One region of the Serratia sp. Ae19-1 genome, then DNA from elsewhere that is predicted to be linked to it. Evidence: riboswitches for the same ligand, from Rfam matches in the RefSeq annotation. Region 1 holds a riboswitch; the other holds the start of a gene.

Evidence for each region. A riboswitch is a leader RNA that binds a small molecule or an ion and turns the genes downstream of it on or off. The one in region 1 is predicted to bind fluoride.
Region 2: another riboswitch for fluoride. It lies ahead of crcB (fluoride efflux transporter CrcB); the one in region 1 lies ahead of AAIE04_RS14385 (DHHA2 domain-containing protein).

What each region holds. Positions count from the first base shown of each region.
Region 1 covers NZ_JBCHWD010000004.1:362,747-367,163, reverse strand. The annotation lists gene eno (phosphopyruvate hydratase) at 1-1,209, opposite strand, end outside; gene AAIE04_RS14390 (adenine nucleotide alpha hydrolase family protein) at 1,227-1,655, opposite strand; gene AAIE04_RS14385 (DHHA2 domain-containing protein) at 1,659-2,624, opposite strand; fluoride riboswitch at 2,665-2,739, opposite strand; gene AAIE04_RS14380 (PAS domain S-box protein) at 2,921-4,417, shown strand, end outside.
Region 2 covers NZ_JBCHWD010000001.1:302,696-307,112, reverse strand. The annotation lists gene AAIE04_RS01500 (diguanylate cyclase) at 192-1,259, shown strand; gene AAIE04_RS01495 (GNAT family N-acetyltransferase) at 1,261-1,689, opposite strand; fluoride riboswitch at 1,773-1,835, shown strand; gene crcB (fluoride efflux transporter CrcB) at 1,915-2,298, shown strand; gene AAIE04_RS01485 (TetR/AcrR family transcriptional regulator) at 2,587-3,183, shown strand; gene AAIE04_RS01480 (multidrug effflux MFS transporter) at 3,190-4,380, shown strand.

The DNA of each region.
Region 1 (4,417 bases):
ATTGTATTTTTCGATGCGTTCGCCGCGGCTCGGCGCGCCGGTTTTCAGATGGCCGGCTCGCATCGCGACCGTCATATCGGCGATAAAGCTGTCGACGGTTTCGCCGCTGCGGTGCGAGATAAAGGTGCCCCAGCCGTTCGCCTGGCAAAGCTGCACGGCGGCGAAGGTTTCGCTCAGCGTGCCAATCTGGTTCAGCTTGATCAGCGCCGCGTTGGCCAGGCGTTCATCAATCCCGCGCTGGATGTATTTGACGTTGGTGACGAACAGATCGTCGCCGACCAGCTCCACCTGATCGCCCAGGGCGTCGCTGAGCAGACGCCAGCCGGCCCAATCGTCCTCGGCCAAGCCGTCTTCAATCAGCACGATGGGGAAGTCCTGCACCAACCGTTGGTAATAGGCCGTCATTTGGGCGGCGTCCAGCTCAAGGTTCTCGCTGCGCAGACGGTATTTGCCGTTGGCGTAGAATTCACTCGAGGCCGGATCCATGCAAATGGCGATATCTTCTCCCGGCCGGTAACCGGCTTTTTCTATCGCCTGCACGATCAGCTCCAACGGTTGCCGGTTAGAGGCGACCGCCGGCGCGAAACCGCCTTCGTCACCGACGCCGACCGACAGGCCTTTGTCCAATAGAATTTGGCGCAGTGTCTGATAGACTTCGCTGCCCCAGCGCACGGCCTCGCGCAGCGACGGCGCGCCCAAGGGGGCTATCATAAACTCCTGAAAATCCGCCCCTTGCCAGCGGGCATGCACGCCGCCGTTGATGATATTCATGCAGGGTACCGGCAGCAGGTTGGCGCCGATGCCGCCCAGATAACGATACAGCGGCAGCTGCGACAACTGCGCCGCCAGGCGGGCGGCGGCCAGAGAAACGCCGAGCAGGGCGTTAGCGCCCAGGCGGCTTTTGTTCTCGCTGCCGTCCAGCGCGATCAGCCGGCGGTCTATCTCCTGTTGTTGGCGCACATCCACCCCGCGTAGCGCCTCATTGATCGCCGTTTTGACGCTTTGCACCGCTTCCAGCACGCCTTTGCCGCCGAAACGGCGCGGATCGCCGTCGCGATGTTCCACCGCTTCGCGCGAACCGGTGCTGGCCCCGGAAGGCACCGAGGCCCGTGCCACGGCGCCTGCCGCGCTCATTTCGACTTCGACGGTCGGGTTGCCGCGCGAATCCAGGATCTCTCTGGCGGTTACGCTTTCAATCTCATAGCTCATGGGGAGTCACCTCGTTTCTAGGGAGTGGGAACGTGTTTTATCAGCACGTCGATGGACAAGTGGTTAATGAACTCGAAGCCGAAGGAGGCATAGACGCCAAACGGACGGTTCTGGTGGCCAAGCAGCAGCAGATCGACGCCTTCACGTGCAATCAGAGCCTCGACGTCTTTGAAGCGATGGATGCTGACGATCGATCGCACCTCCAGCGGGACTGCGCTGTCCTCCACCAGACGGCTGAGCATGGCTTTGGCGGCGATCACCTCGCTGGACTGACGATCTTTGGTCAGTGAATCGCTCAGGTAATCCAGTTCGGCGTAGTCGGCGCTGATGTGCGCCACGGTAATGCGCGTATTCATCTGTTGATTGAGGCGTTCGGCATGGCGCAACAACAGCCGGCCGTCGCGTTCGTTCTGCACCAGCAGTAAAGCGTGTTGGTAGAGTGGCATGACTTATCTCCCTGCGTTAGCAATCTGGCGGGTTAACCACGGTAAAACCTCTTTTTTCCGGCTCGTCATGCCGGGCAGCGATACCTGACGGGCGTCGAGCACCCGGTTCGACGAAAAGTAAAGGGTGGAGCGGCCAAGCGTGATGTCGGTAACCAGCAGCGCGGCCATCTCCAGCCCGGCCTCCTGCTTCGCGTGTTCAAGCGCCTGTTGCAGCGCGGGCAGCAGCGGCTCGATGTCGCTCATTGCCCGCACTTCGATCTGCGACAGCAGCAGCGAGACGCTCTGGATGCGGTAATGCTTGGCGTCACGGTGCAGCAACTGCGGCGCGGATTGCCCCGAAAGGTCGGTCTTGGCGGCGATCAGGCCGGCGGTGAAGGCATCATAGTCGACGTGAGCAATTGCGCTTAACCGTTCGGCGGCCAACCGATCCAGCTCGGTGGTGGTCGGGGCGCTGAGCGCGACGGTATCGCTCAGGATAGCGCCCAGCAGCAGCGTGGCCTGGGCGGCGGAAAGCGGCATCGGCCTTTCCACCGTCAGGATTTGCAGAATGACGGTGGCGCAGCAGCCGACGGCGCGGATCCAGACATCGGGCGGGTTGCGGGTGATCAACGTGCCCAGCCGGTGATGATCGATAACGCCGACCACGTCGCTGTGCGGCAATGAGGCCGGGCCTTGCTCGGCGTCGGTAAAATCGACCAGCCAGACTTGACGATCGCGGAGATCGTCTTGCAGCAGCGGGGGGGCTTGCACGCCGGCGGCGGCCAGGATGTAGCGAGTTTCCGGCGTCAGCTCGCCGAGGCGGAAAGCCACGGCCGGCTTACCGAGATGATTGAGCCAGTCGGCGACCACCAGCGCGCTGCAGATGCTGTCGCTGTCGGGATTTTTATGGCCGAAAACGTACAGGGGCCTCTCGCGCTCGACGGCATCGGGCTGGGAGGGAAGACGGGTAAAACATGACATTTGATCCATAGCGACTCCTGACATACCTGCCTAAAAAATAAAGCGAAGTTGTATATCAGGCGTCATCATCCGGTTCGAGCGAACCGGCGGTTGGGAAAGGTGGAACACCATCACCTTGCGAATGACTGTAGCGCAGCGCGGCGGCAAACGCAACGCCCGGCAAAGCTGGCGAGAATGCGCAATCGGATTGATACTGAGTGAGTCCATGATGGACAAGGATATTTACCGCTTAACCGGCGGATACGCTGAACTGACTCACGCCGGCCGAATGCGCCGGAACTGTCTGAGACACAATGGGAGACAACATGCTCGAACCCTGCTTCCCCGAAAACGAAGCCGAACGCCTGTCGGTATTGAATTCGCTGAACGTGCTGGATTCGAACTCGGTGGAAAAACTGGATCGTATTACACGGCTGGCGGCGAAATATTTCGGCGTCACCATTGCGCTGGTGTCACTGATCGACCGGGATCGCCAATGGTTTCTATCGCGCTACGGTCTGGATGCCCGGGAAACGCCGCGCAATATCTCGTTTTGCGGCCATGCCATCTTGCAACGTGAAGCGCTGGTGGTGCCCGACACCGCCAACGATCCGCGATTTTTCGATAACCCGCTGGTGATCGGCGGGCCGCGAATCGGCTTTTACGTTGGGCAGCCGCTGTTGTCGCTCGACGGTTTGCCGCTCGGTACCCTGTGCATTATCGACAGCCAGCCGCAGCCGTTTTCCCAGGAACAGGTGGCCGACCTGCACGATTTCGCCGCCGTGGTCGAGGAGTACCTGCAGAGCATTGAACGCCACGTCTATACCGAAAACCTGAAGTCAAACTTGCAGCGCTCGGAAGCCTTGTTCGAACAGACCTTCGCCCAGGCGGCGGTGGGGATGGCGCTGGTCTCGCTGCAGGGATACTGGCTGCGGGTCAATCCGCGCATCTGCGAAATGCTGCACTATTCCGAGCGCGAACTGATGGATCGCACCTTTCAGGACATTACCTATCCGCTCGATCTCAATACCGACTTGGAAAAACTGCAGCAGCTGCTGAGAAACGAGATCAGTACCTATTCGCTGGAGAAACGCTATTTTCGCGCCGATGGTTCGATCGTCTGGGTGCAGCTGACGGTGGCGTTAAACCGGCTGCCGAACGGTAAACCGGATCATTTCATCTCGGTTATCGTCGATATCAGCGAGCGCAAGGCGGCAGAGGCCGATCTGTTTGCGCTACAGCACGAGCTGGAACAACGCGTTGAAATTCGCACGCGCGAGCTTAACGTCGTGGTCAAGAAGCTCAACGAGGAGATTGAGACTCGGGTGCTTGCCGAATACCAGCTCAGCACGGAGAAGGAACGCCTGCGCGCCATCACTGACAACATGCCGGCCTTAATCAGCCAAATCGACGCTAATGAACGCTACCTGTTTGCCAACAGCGCCTATAAAACCTGGTTTGGCCTGGAAGAGAGTCGCCTCAGGGGGATGACGGTGCGCGATTTTATGGGGGAGAACGTTTATCAGATAGCGAAACCGATGATAGACAGAGCGTTGGCGGGGGAAATGGTGAGCTTCGAAAATGAGCTTCAGACCCAACAGGGCCTGTTGATGATCCACACCACGCTGGTGCCGTGTGACGCTCAGGGATTTTACATTCTTTCCATGGACATTACCGAGTTGAAACGCCTGCAGCAACGGCTGGAGTACGATGCCACACACGACATGCTGACCGGGTTGACTAACCGCCGTGCCTTCCTGCGTCGGTTGTCCGGCACATTGCAGGCCTGTTGCGAACAGCGGCAGATGGCGCTGATATTCATC
Region 2 (4,417 bases), on a different contig from region 1:
GTGAACAGCGAGAAAAACTGACCTTGCCTGCGAATATTTAGCGACTTTCCCCCGGCTCGCACAACCGCAACATGTAACAGAGTGAGATCCATCGCAGGAATGCCACACGGCTTCACGGCGTGAATACCAGACTATTCTTAGTTTATCACCCGCATGATACGCTGCTGTGATACTCATCAGGGAGATGCCGGATGTATATTGCCCCACCCATTTTCGATGCCCGAAAATCCGGCCTCAGCTTCGCCAAACGCACCTATCTGCCCCGCGTGGCCGGTTTGGGACTTGGCTTTATCTGCGTCTGCGCCGCGCTCTACCCGCTGGCTCCGCCAACGGCAGTCTGGCTCTTGCTGGCCTTTCACGGCTTTCTCTGGCCGCATCTCGCCTACCGCCTGGCCTGCCGCGCCAAAGATCCGTTCAAAGCCGAAATTCGTAACCTGTTGATCGACTCCGCCTTCGGCGGCGTCTGGGCGGCGATGATGGCGTTCAATGCGCTGCCTGCGATTGTCATCCTGTCGATGATGAGCATGAACAACATCGCCTCGGCCGGCAAAACGCTGTTTGTGAAAGGATTGATGATTCAGCTGGCCGCCGCGGCGATCGCCGGCGCGCTGCTCGGTTTCCCGTTTCACCCGCAAAGCACCCCGCTGCAAATCTATCTGTGCCTGCCAATGATCTATCTGTATCCGACGCTGCTTGGATTGGTGACCTACCGCACCGCCAAGCGGCTGGCGGAAAAGAAACAGGAGCTGCAGCGCATCAGCACCCGCGATGGGCTGACCGGTTTGTACAATCGCCGCCACTGGGAGCATCTGCTGCATCGCCAGTTTGACAGCTGCCGCCGCTATCAGGACAGCGCCACGCTGATTCTGATGGACATCGATCGCTTCAAAACCATCAACGACACCTTCGGCCATGCGCTGGGGGACGAAGCCCTGGCGGCGCTGGCGGAAGAGCTGCTGATCGGCTTACGCAACGTGGATATCGTCGGGCGTTACGGCGGGGACGAATTTGGCGCGGTACTGCCGAACACCAACGCCGAACAGGCGACAACCGTCCTGCAGCGCATTCAGCAACGGCTGGACGCCGTCAGCTTCAAAGAGGCGCCGCAGCTACGGCTGCAGATCAGCGCAGGCATCGCCAACTACCACCCTGAGTTGGGCGGTTATCTGGACTGGCTGAAAGCCGCCGACGGCGCGCTCTACCGGGCGAAGCAAAACGGCCGCAACCGGCTGGAAACGGCGACGCCGACGGGTGGCTAGCTTACTGACTTAATAGCTTGGCAAAATACTTTGGCGCTTCGACAAAGCCTTCGCGCCGATAAAACGCATGGGCCCGCTCGCGGCGGCTGTGGCAATGAACTTCCAACCGATCGCAGCCGCGACGGTGCGCCAGCGCCTCGCCCTCCGCCAACAGCAACCGCCCTACGCCCGTGCCGCGCGCCCGATCGTCGACGCAAAAATAGCTGATGCGGGCAATATCGCCGGCCAACGCCAGCTGAGGCAGAAAATGCAGCGACAACACGCCCAGCACTTGCTCCTCCTCCACCGCCACCAGCAGCGCCTCATCCGGATGCGCCAACAGTTGCTGCATTCGCTGCGTCAGAAACGCCTCGGTGCCGGGATAATCCAGCGCCGTCATTAATTCGGCGATAGCATGTCGGTCGCTCAGACGCGCCGTTCTGATTTCCATCCGTTTTACCTCGCAGAGTGTCGATACTACAAAATAGGCGGCTTTAGGTGTAACATCCAACGGGTACGGCAAAAAAGGCCGTGCGGCACGCTGGAGATGACATTCCTCCCTAACCGCCTTCACAGGCTGATGATGTCTACGTAACCTCTCGGAGAGAGGCGAGTAGCGTTACGCCTGTCCCTTTCCGAGTCCCGTGAATTTCTCTGATTGAAAGGTAGTTGCCCCATGTTGAGCTCTTTACTGGCCGTATTTATCGGCGGCGGCGTCGGCAGCGTACTGCGCTGGGCGGTAAGCATGAAAATGAATCCGTTGAACGCCCACATTCCGCTCGGTACGCTGATGGTCAATCTGGTCGGCGGTTTTATCATCGGCCTGGCGATGGCGATTTTCACCCGCATGACGCACCTTGATCCCACCTGGAAATTGCTGATCACCACCGGGTTTTGCGGCGGCTTGACCACCTTCTCTACCTTTTCGCTGGAGGTGGTGTACCTGATGCAGGATGGCCGCTTCGGCTGGGCATTGGCCAATATGCTGCTCAATCTGGCCGGTTCGCTGGCGATGACGCTGCTGGCTTTCATGCTGGTCATGTGGGTCAACGGGCGCTAAGTCCTTAATGTTTCCTTAATCTTGCATGCGCATAATCTCATCCAGTACCCCTGACTGGATGAGAAACCGCTATGTTTAGCCTGCCGAAAACCGCCGCCGAAGCGATCGCCGTTGCGCTGTGCCTGCTGATCGTCGCCGCCTTTATCAAATCTTACCTGTTCGCTTAAACGCCTTTTCCCGCAGCACGCGTTCATCTTGCACCCTTCCCGTCGGTTGCACTACAATTGAGAATGAACGTTCACACCCAAAAATGTGAACCCGGCTCACGCGTAGCAAAGGATCGGGCAGATGCTCTCCCCCAACGACACTAAACAGGCCAAGGTGCAGGCGCGCCGCGATCAGATCGTCGAAGCGGCGAAAATCAGCTTCCGCCGCCACGGTTTCCACGCCGCCAGCATGGCGGAAATCGCCCAGGGCTCACAGCTCAGCGTCGGCCAAATCTATCGCTATTTCGCCAATAAAGACGCGATTATCGAGGAGATCGTCAACCGCATCATCGCCAACAAGATGCAGCGCTTGGAAAACCTTGGCGATCACATCAATCTGATCGCCGGCGTGCTGGCGGCGCGCACGCTGTTCCAGCAACCGGGCGAGAGCGAAACCGACCACATGCTGATGCTGGAAGTGACCGCCGAGGCCACGCGCAATCCGGTGGTGGCCAAAATGCTCAGCGACGCTGAAGCGCGGCTGTTTCGCCACGTGTGCCACAACCTGCAGCGGCTGTATCCCCATTTCAGCGCGGAAGAGATCGCCGCGCGGGTGGAGTTTATCGCCGTCATGAGCGAAGGCACCGGTTACCGGATCCTTACCACGCAAAAAGCCGATGCGTCCCTGCTGCGCGATCTGTATCAGCAGGCCATTTCTCATCTGTTCAGGAAATCCTAATCTCTCATGACCAAACACTTAGCCAGACAACGTCTGGTGTACGCCGTCGTGCTTGGCCTGTTGGCCGCGCTGGGGCCGCTGTGCACCGATCTCTACCTGCCCGCCCTGCCGGAGATGGCAGGCGAGCTGAATACCTCCACCGCCGCCGCGCAGCTCAGTCTGACCACCGGGCTGCTCGGTCTGGGCGTCGGCCAGCTGATTTTCGGCCCTTACAGCGACAAACTGGGCCGCATGCGCCCGCTGCTGCTGTCGCTGATCCTGCTGCTGGGCGCTTCGCTGTGGTGTGCGCTGGCGCCCACCATCGACCAGTTGCTGATCGCCCGTCTGCTGCAGGGCATCGCCGGCGCCGGTGGGGCGGTGATTTCCCGCGCCATCGCCCGCGATCTGTATGCCGGGCATGAGCTGACCCGCTTCTTCGCCTTGCTGATGCTGGTCAACGGCCTGGCGCCGATCGTCGCGCCGGTGCTGGGCGGCGTCATGCTGCAGGTGATGAACTGGCGCGGCATCTTCGGCGTGCTGGCGGCCATCGCGGTGCTGCTGTTCAGCCTGTCGGCGCTGAAGCTACGCGAATCCCTGCCGGTCGAGCGCCGCAGCCAGGGCGGCATCCTGGCGATGCTGATGTCGCTGGGCAGTCTGTTGACCCAGCGCTATTTCATGGGGCTGTGCCTGACGCAGGGCTTCGTGATGGCCGGCATGTTCGCCTATATCGGCGCCTCGCCTTTCGTCTTGCAGCAGATCTACGGCCTCAGCCCGCAGATGTTCAGCCTGTGCTTCGCCATTAACGGCGTCGGGCTGATCATTGCGGCGCAGCTGGCCAGCCGCCTCAGTTCTCGTTGGGGTGAGCGCCGGGTGTTGAAGAGCGGGCTGACGCTGGCAGCCGTCGCGTCGCTGTTGCTGCTGTTGGCCGCCGCGCTGCACGCGCCGCTGGTATTGCTGCTGGTGCCGCTGTTCTTCTCGGTGGCGGTGATCGGCATCGTCGGCCCGACCGCCTCTTCGCTGGCGATGCAAAGCCAGGGTGACAAAGCGGGCAGCGCCTCAGCCTTGATCGGCGTGTGCATGTTCGCGCTCGGCGCCTGCGCCGTGCCGCTCACCGGGCTGGGCGGCACCTCGAGCCTGTCGATGGCGCTGACCATCGTCGGCTGCTACGCCGTCGCCATCCTGCTGTTCAGCCTGTTGGCCCGCCGCAGCGAAGCATAATGCGTCCAATAAAAAACCCGCTCAATGAGCGGGTTTT